Bradyrhizobium diazoefficiens: one gene and its partner. The protein of the gene in region 1 binds, or shares a complex with, the protein of each later gene. Links are inferred from orthologs where the notes say so. Each region holds a gene or a part of one and is shown in the gene's direction. Other genes may lie near its edges.

Region 1 (3,278 bases):
GTGATCTCTTTCAGCGCGCGCGAGACGCGGGAGATCTCGGTCATCAACTGCGCCTGCTCGACCTCGTCGAGATCGATGATCTCGACCGCATCGGAACGCCGCGGCACCAGCAGCAGCCAGGGATAATGGGCGTCTTTGATGACCAGCACCTTCGACAGCGGCAAATCGCCGATGTCGATGGTGTCCTCTTTCAGGCGGGAGTGCAGCGACCAGGCGGGATCGGACATATGCGGTTCCGGATTGAGACTTGAGGGCTTCGTCATGGCAGGGCTCGATCGGCCATCCACACCCCCTCTTTGTCTCCACATTAAGGGCGCCGATCGCCGGAACAAGCCCGGGTAACGGCAAGTATGGCTGCCATCCGCAGGCTGGCACGGCAAATAGTCTACCCGCTTGCTTTCCCGCCCTTTTGGCCCCAAATAGGGACCGGGAGATTGGCGGTGGACGAGCCACTCGCCAACCGGGTCAGGTCCGGAAGGAAGCAGCCCTAACGAGGTCCGGATCGGGTCGCTCGTCAGTCTCCTACTTGTTTTTCCGAGCGAATTGCGCCGGCGGGCTTCCCGCCAGCGTGCTCCTTTCCGCAAACCGCCGGCCGAGAGAGATTTCATTGCGGATCGACCGATGACCGACGCTGGCGCCCCTCCCAATCACGACAGCGCCGGCCGGGCCGCCAACACGCCTTACCGGGTTCTGGCGCGCAAATACCGCCCCTCCAGCTTCGACGATCTGATCGGCCAGGAGGCCGTGGTCCGCACCGTCTCCAATGCGTTCGAGACCGGGCGGATTCCGCAGGCCTGGATCCTCACCGGCGTCCGCGGTGTCGGCAAGACCACCACCGCGCGTATCCTCGCCCGTGCGCTCAACTACGAGATGCCGGATGGTTCGGTGAAGGGGCCGACCATCCACATGCCGACACTGGGCGTGCATTGCCAGGCGATCATGGAAAGCCGGCACATGGACGTGCTGGAGATGGACGCCGCGTCCCACACCGGCGTCGACGATGTCCGCCAGATCAATGACAGCGTGCGCTATGCGCCGGCGAGTGCCCGCTACAAGGTCTACATCATCGACGAAGTCCATATGCTGTCGACGGCGGCGTTTAATGCCTTCCTGAAGACGCTGGAGGAGCCGCCGGAGCACGCCAAATTCGTGTTCGCCACGACGGAGATTCGTAAGGTTCCAGTCACGGTGTTGTCGCGCTGCCAGCGGTTTGATCTCCGCCGCGTCGAGGCCGACGTGCTGATGAAGCACCTCGCCAATATCGCGGCGAAGGAGAATGTCGAGATCGAGCCCGAGGCGCTCGGCATCATCGCGCGCGCGGCGGAAGGCTCGGTGCGTGATTCGCTGTCGCTGCTCGACCAGGCGATCGCCCATGCGGCCGGCGCCGTGAAGGCCGACGCGGTCAGGCAGATGCTGGGGCTCGCCGACCGGACTCGCGTCATCGACCTCTTCGATTCGCTGGCGCGCGGCGACATCGCGAGCGCCTTCAAGGAATTCCGCGACCAGTACGATGTCGGCGCCGATCCCATCGTCGTGCTCTCGGACCTCGCTGAATTCGTCAACTTCGTCACCCGCGTGAAGATCGTGCCGGCGACCGCCGACAATGTCGCCTATGGCGAGACCGAGCGGGTGCGGGCGCGGGATTTCGCCTCGAAGATCTCGATGCGCGTGCTGTCGCGGATGTGGCAGATGCTGCTCAAGGGCATCACCGAGGTGCAGGCCGCGACGCGGCCCGCTGCGGCCGCCGAGATGGTGCTGGTGCGCATCGCCTATGTCGCCGACCTGCCGACGCCGGACGAAGCGATCAAGATGCTGGAGCAGAACGGCGGCGGTTCGCCGGTCGTGAGTGGCGGCAGTGCTGCGCGCAGCAGCGCGCCGGCCGCGCCGATGGCCTCTGCATCGCCAGTTGCTTCAGCTCAGCCTGTTCGCATGCCGACATCGTCGCCGACCGCGTTCGGCGGCGGTGCCCGGCCGCAGATGGCCGCGCCCGCGCCGGATCCGCAAGCGGTCGCACCCCAGCTGCGCATCACGAGCTTCACCCAGCTCGTCGCGCTTGCCGGCCAGAAGCGCGACCTCATGACCAAGGGCGCGCTCGAAGGCGACATGCGGCTTGTCCGTTTCGAGGAGGGCCGGCTGGAAGTTGCGCTCGAGCCCAACGCGTCCAAGTCCATGATCTCCGAGCTGGCGCGCAAGTTCGAGCTGTGGACCGGCCGCCGCTGGACCATCGTTGTTTCCAACGAGCAGGGCCAGGCGACGCTGCGCTCGGTGAACCAGGCCGCCAAGCAGGAACACGCACGGTCCGCCGAGGCCGATCCGCGGGTGCAGGAGGTGCTCTCGCGCTTCCCCGGCGCGAAGGTCGTCGAGGTCCGCAGGCTTGCCCCCGAGACGCCGGAATCCAATATTAACGCTGACTACGGCTCTGACGATCCGCCCGACGGTTCCGACGCCGACGACGATCTCTGAGCCAACCTTTCCAAGGACGAACACCCATGGCTGATTTTCTCGGCATGATGAAGCAGGCGGCGCAGCTGCAATCCAAGATGCAGGAGATGCAGGACCAGCTCGCCAATGTGGAGGTCGAAGGCATCTCCGGCGGTGGTCTCGTCGCCGTGCGCATGACCGCGAAGATGGACGTCAAGGGCGTCAAGATCGACCCCTCGCTGATGAAGGCCGAAGAGCGCGAGGTGCTGGAAGACTTGCTGGTCACTGCGCTCGGCGATGCCCGCCGCAAGGCGGAGACGGCGATGCAGGAGAAGATGCAGTCGCTCACCGGTGGGCTCGGCCTGCCGCCGGGGCTGTTCGGCCAGTAATATGGGCGCAGTTGCAGGCCCCGAAATCGAGCGGCTGGTCCAGCTTCTCGCGCGCCTGCCGGGCCTTGGTCCGCGCTCCGCGCGGCGTGCGGCGCTGCATCTGATCAAGAAGCGCGAAGCGCTGATGATGCCGCTGTCCTCCGCCTTGCAGGTCGCTCTCGACAAGGTGCAAGTCTGCAAGACCTGCGGCAACATCGATACCCAAAATCCCTGCACGGTCTGCATCGATCCGAAGCGCGATGGCGCCATCATCGTCGTCGTTGCCGATGTTGCCGATCTCTGGGCGCTGGAGCGGGCCAATGCGACGCAAGGGCGCTACCACGTGCTGGGCGCGACCCTGTCGCCGCTCGACGGTGTCGGCCCGCAGGACCTCACCATCGACGCCCTGGTCGCGCGTGCGCATGCTGCCGAGGTGCATGAAATCATCCTGGCGCTGAATGCCACGGTCGATGGGCAGACCACGGCGCA
Region 2 (3,094 bases), 760 kb from region 1 along the record:
CGAGTTCTGCCACACGCTGAATGCGCTGATCGATGCCGGCCGCCAGGTCGTGATCGCAGCCGACCGTCCGCCGTCCGATCTGGAAAGCCTCGACGACCGCGTCCGCTCCCGGCTCGCCGGCGGCCTCGTGGTCGAGATGGGCTCGCTCGGCGAAGAGCTGCGGCTCGGCATTCTCAAGTCGCGCGTCGCGGCCGCCCGCACCCACCATGCGACCTTCGACGTGCCGGAGGAGGTGCTGACCTATCTCGCCCGCGCCATCACCCATAACGGCCGGGATCTCGAAGGCGCGATCAACCGCCTGCTGGCGCATTCGAAGCTCAACAACCGGCCGGTGACGCTGGAGATGGCCGAGCACGAAGTGCGCGACCTGATCCGACCGCAGGAGCCGAAGCGGATCAAGATCGAGGACATCCAGCGCGTGGTGGCACGGCAGTATAATGTCAGCCGCTCCGACCTCCTGTCCTCGCGCCGGACCGCCAATGTGGTGCGTCCGCGCCAGGTGGCGATGTACCTCGCCAAGACCCTGACCCTGCGCTCGCTCCCCGAGATCGGCCGCCGTTTCGGTGGCCGCGACCACACCACGGTGCTGCACGCGGTGCGCAAGATCGAGGCCCTGGTTTCCAAGGACAATGCGCTGTCCGAGGAAGTGGAGTCGCTGAAGCGCCAGCTTCAGGAATAAACGCCTAAGCTTTCCTCCCCCTTCCCGCCGCCCCGGCCATGCCCGGGCGGCGGTCGTGTTTCTGCCTGTAAATCGTGGGGAACTACCCCGCCATCCCTTGAATCCGGGGGCCATCCGCGCCACCTTGCGCGACCCTGGCGGCTTTGGTCATATCGGCTGGATCACCCGGCTTCCGGGGTCTTCGGTGCCGCGGCGCGCTTTCCTCCGCCCGGCTTTTTCAATCTTTGGGGATCGGGCGAGTGGTGCAATGAAAGTTACGGTCGAACGCGCGCAACTCCTGAAATCGCTGGGCCATGTCCACCGCGTGGTCGAGCGGCGCAACACGATTCCGATCCTGGGCAACGTGCTGGTCCGCGCCGAGAACGCGAAATTGTCGCTGAAGGCGACCGACCTCGACCTCGAAGTGACGGAGACGCTGCCTGCGGAAACCGCGACCGCGGGCTCGACCACCGTGCCGGCGCACATGTTCTACGACATCGTGCGCAAGCTGCCGGATGGTTCGCAGATCGTGCTGGAAGCCGACGGCGACCGCGCGGTGCTGGCGATCCGCGCCGGCCGCTCGCGCTTCACGCTGCAGACGCTGCCGGAGAATGATTTCCCGGATCTCGCCACCGGCGACCTGTCGCATTCGTTCTCGCTCGCCGCCAAGGACGTCAAGCGGCTGATCGACCGGACCCAGTTCGCGATCTCCACCGAGGAAACGCGCTATTATCTCAACGGCATCTATCTTCATGCCGCGGGCACGGCGACGGCCGCGACCTTGCGCGGCGTCGCCACCGACGGCCACCGCCTCGCCCAGCTCGATCTGGTGCAGCCCAAGGGCGCCGAGGGCATGCCCGGCGTGATCGTGCCGCGCAAGACCGTCGGCGAGGTGCAGCGGCTGATCGAGGACACCGAAGCCGAAGTCACGATCGAGCTGTCGCAGGCCAAGATCCGCTTTACGATCGGCAACGTCGTGCTGACCTCGAAACTGATCGACGGCACCTTCCCCGATTATGGCCGCGTCATTCCGCAGGGCAACGACAAGGAGCTCATTGTCGACAAGAAGGATTTCGAGAACGCGGTCGACCGCGTCTCGACGATATCGAGCGAGCGCGGTCGCGCGGTGAAATTGTCGCTGTCGCCGGGCAAGCTGGTGCTGTCGGTGACCAATCCGGATTCCGGCAGCGCCACCGAAGAGATCGAGGTCGAGTACGCCTCCGACGCGCTCGATATCGGCTTCAACTCCCGCTACCTCCTCGACATCGCCGCCCAGATCGAAGGCGACGTCGCCACGCTGAAGCTCGCCGATCCGGGCTCGCCGACCCTGGTCCAGGACAAGGACGACAAGAGCGCGCTGTATGTGCTGATGCCGATGCGGGTGTGAGGGAGGTGCCCCCTCCGCAGCACACCCTACCTCTGATGCCTAACGCGATGCCCATTGCTGTGCCCTCTCCCCTTGTGGGAGAGGGCTACTCCGCTGGCAGACACGCACTCGGTTGGGTGAGGGGTTTGTGCCGCAAGAGCCGTCCCATCGGCAAGACCCCAGACATCTCCGCCAATTCGCGAAGAACATGCGGCATGAGCCAACTGATGCGGAGACTGCAATGTGGCGGCTGCTCAGGGAACGGCGCCTATCGGACTTCAAGTTTCGTAGGCAGATCCCTTTCAAGAACTACATTCTCGATTTTGTCTGTTTCGATAAGCGCCTTGTGATCGAGATCGACGGAAGTCAGCATGCCGATTCGCAAAGCGATGCGACCCGGGATGCAATCCTCGCAGCCGAGGGATTTCTGATAGCCCGTTACTGGAACAACGACGTGCTGAAGCAATCCACTTCCGTCCAAGAGGATATTCTTGCAAAGCTTGCCGGGCGGTAAGATACCCCTCACCCGTCGCCTCACTTCGTGAGGCGCCACCCTCTCCCACAAGGGGAGAGGGGAAGAATCGCGTCCATCACGAATAAATATGACCCCCTCCCGCATTCATCGCCTGACGCTGACGCATTTTCGCAATTATCGGGCGGCGGGGCTCGAGACGGCGGCTGACATGGTGGCGCTGGTCGGGCCGAATGGGGCGGGCAAGACCAATTGCATCGAGGCGATCTCGTTCCTGTCGCCGGGGCGCGGCTTAAGGCGCGCCACGCTGGACGACGTCGCCGACAACCAGGGCGACGGCTCCTGGGCGGTCTCCGCGCAGGTCGAGGGCGCGCTGGGGCTCGCCACCCTCGGCACCGGCATCGAGCCGCCGCAGGCCGACAGCGCCATCAGCCGGCGTTGCCGCATCGACCGCGAGCCGGTCAATTCGGCCACCGCCTTCGGCGACCACATCCGCATGGTGTGGCTGACGCCGGCGATGGACGGATTGTTCCTGGGCGCGGGCTCCGAACGGCGGCGCTTCTTCGACCGCCTGGTGCTCGCGATCGACAGCCAGCAC

What was found.
Region 2: the proteins of JJE66_RS13145 (region 1) and dnaN are in contact, whole or in part, in a cryo-EM structure (PDB 8GIZ), measured with the Escherichia coli proteins. The link is inferred for Bradyrhizobium diazoefficiens from one-to-one orthologs.

What each region holds. Positions count from the first base shown.
Region 1 is NZ_JAENXS010000001.1:2,794,083-2,797,360, forward strand. What follows is about bases 82-3,042. They hold JJE66_RS13145 (DNA polymerase III subunit gamma/tau), read left to right. Parts: upstream 82-621; coding sequence 622-2,463; downstream 2,464-3,042. Other genes in these bases: JJE66_RS13135 (HIT domain-containing protein), read right to left, coding at 82-227; JJE66_RS13150 (YbaB/EbfC family nucleoid-associated protein), read left to right, coding at 2,490-2,810; recR (recombination mediator RecR), read left to right, coding at 2,812-3,042. In the rest of the region: more of JJE66_RS13135, read right to left, coding at 1-81; more of recR, read left to right, coding at 3,043-3,278. UniProt on the Escherichia coli protein: Part of the beta sliding clamp loading complex, which hydrolyzes ATP to load the beta clamp onto primed DNA to form the DNA replication pre-initiation complex.
Region 2 is NZ_JAENXS010000001.1:2,030,359-2,033,452, forward strand. The notes cover bases 209-2,985. They hold dnaN (DNA polymerase III subunit beta), read left to right. Parts: upstream 209-926; coding sequence 927-2,045; downstream 2,046-2,985. Other genes in these bases: dnaA (chromosomal replication initiator protein DnaA), read left to right, coding at 209-679; JJE66_RS09545 (endonuclease domain-containing protein), read left to right, coding at 2,173-2,538; recF (DNA replication/repair protein RecF), read left to right, coding at 2,627-2,985. Also shown: more of dnaA, read left to right, coding at 1-208; more of recF, read left to right, coding at 2,986-3,094. UniProt on the Escherichia coli protein: Confers DNA tethering and processivity to DNA polymerases and other proteins. Acts as a clamp, forming a ring around DNA (a reaction catalyzed by the clamp-loading complex) which diffuses in an ATP-independent manner freely and bidirectionally along dsDNA.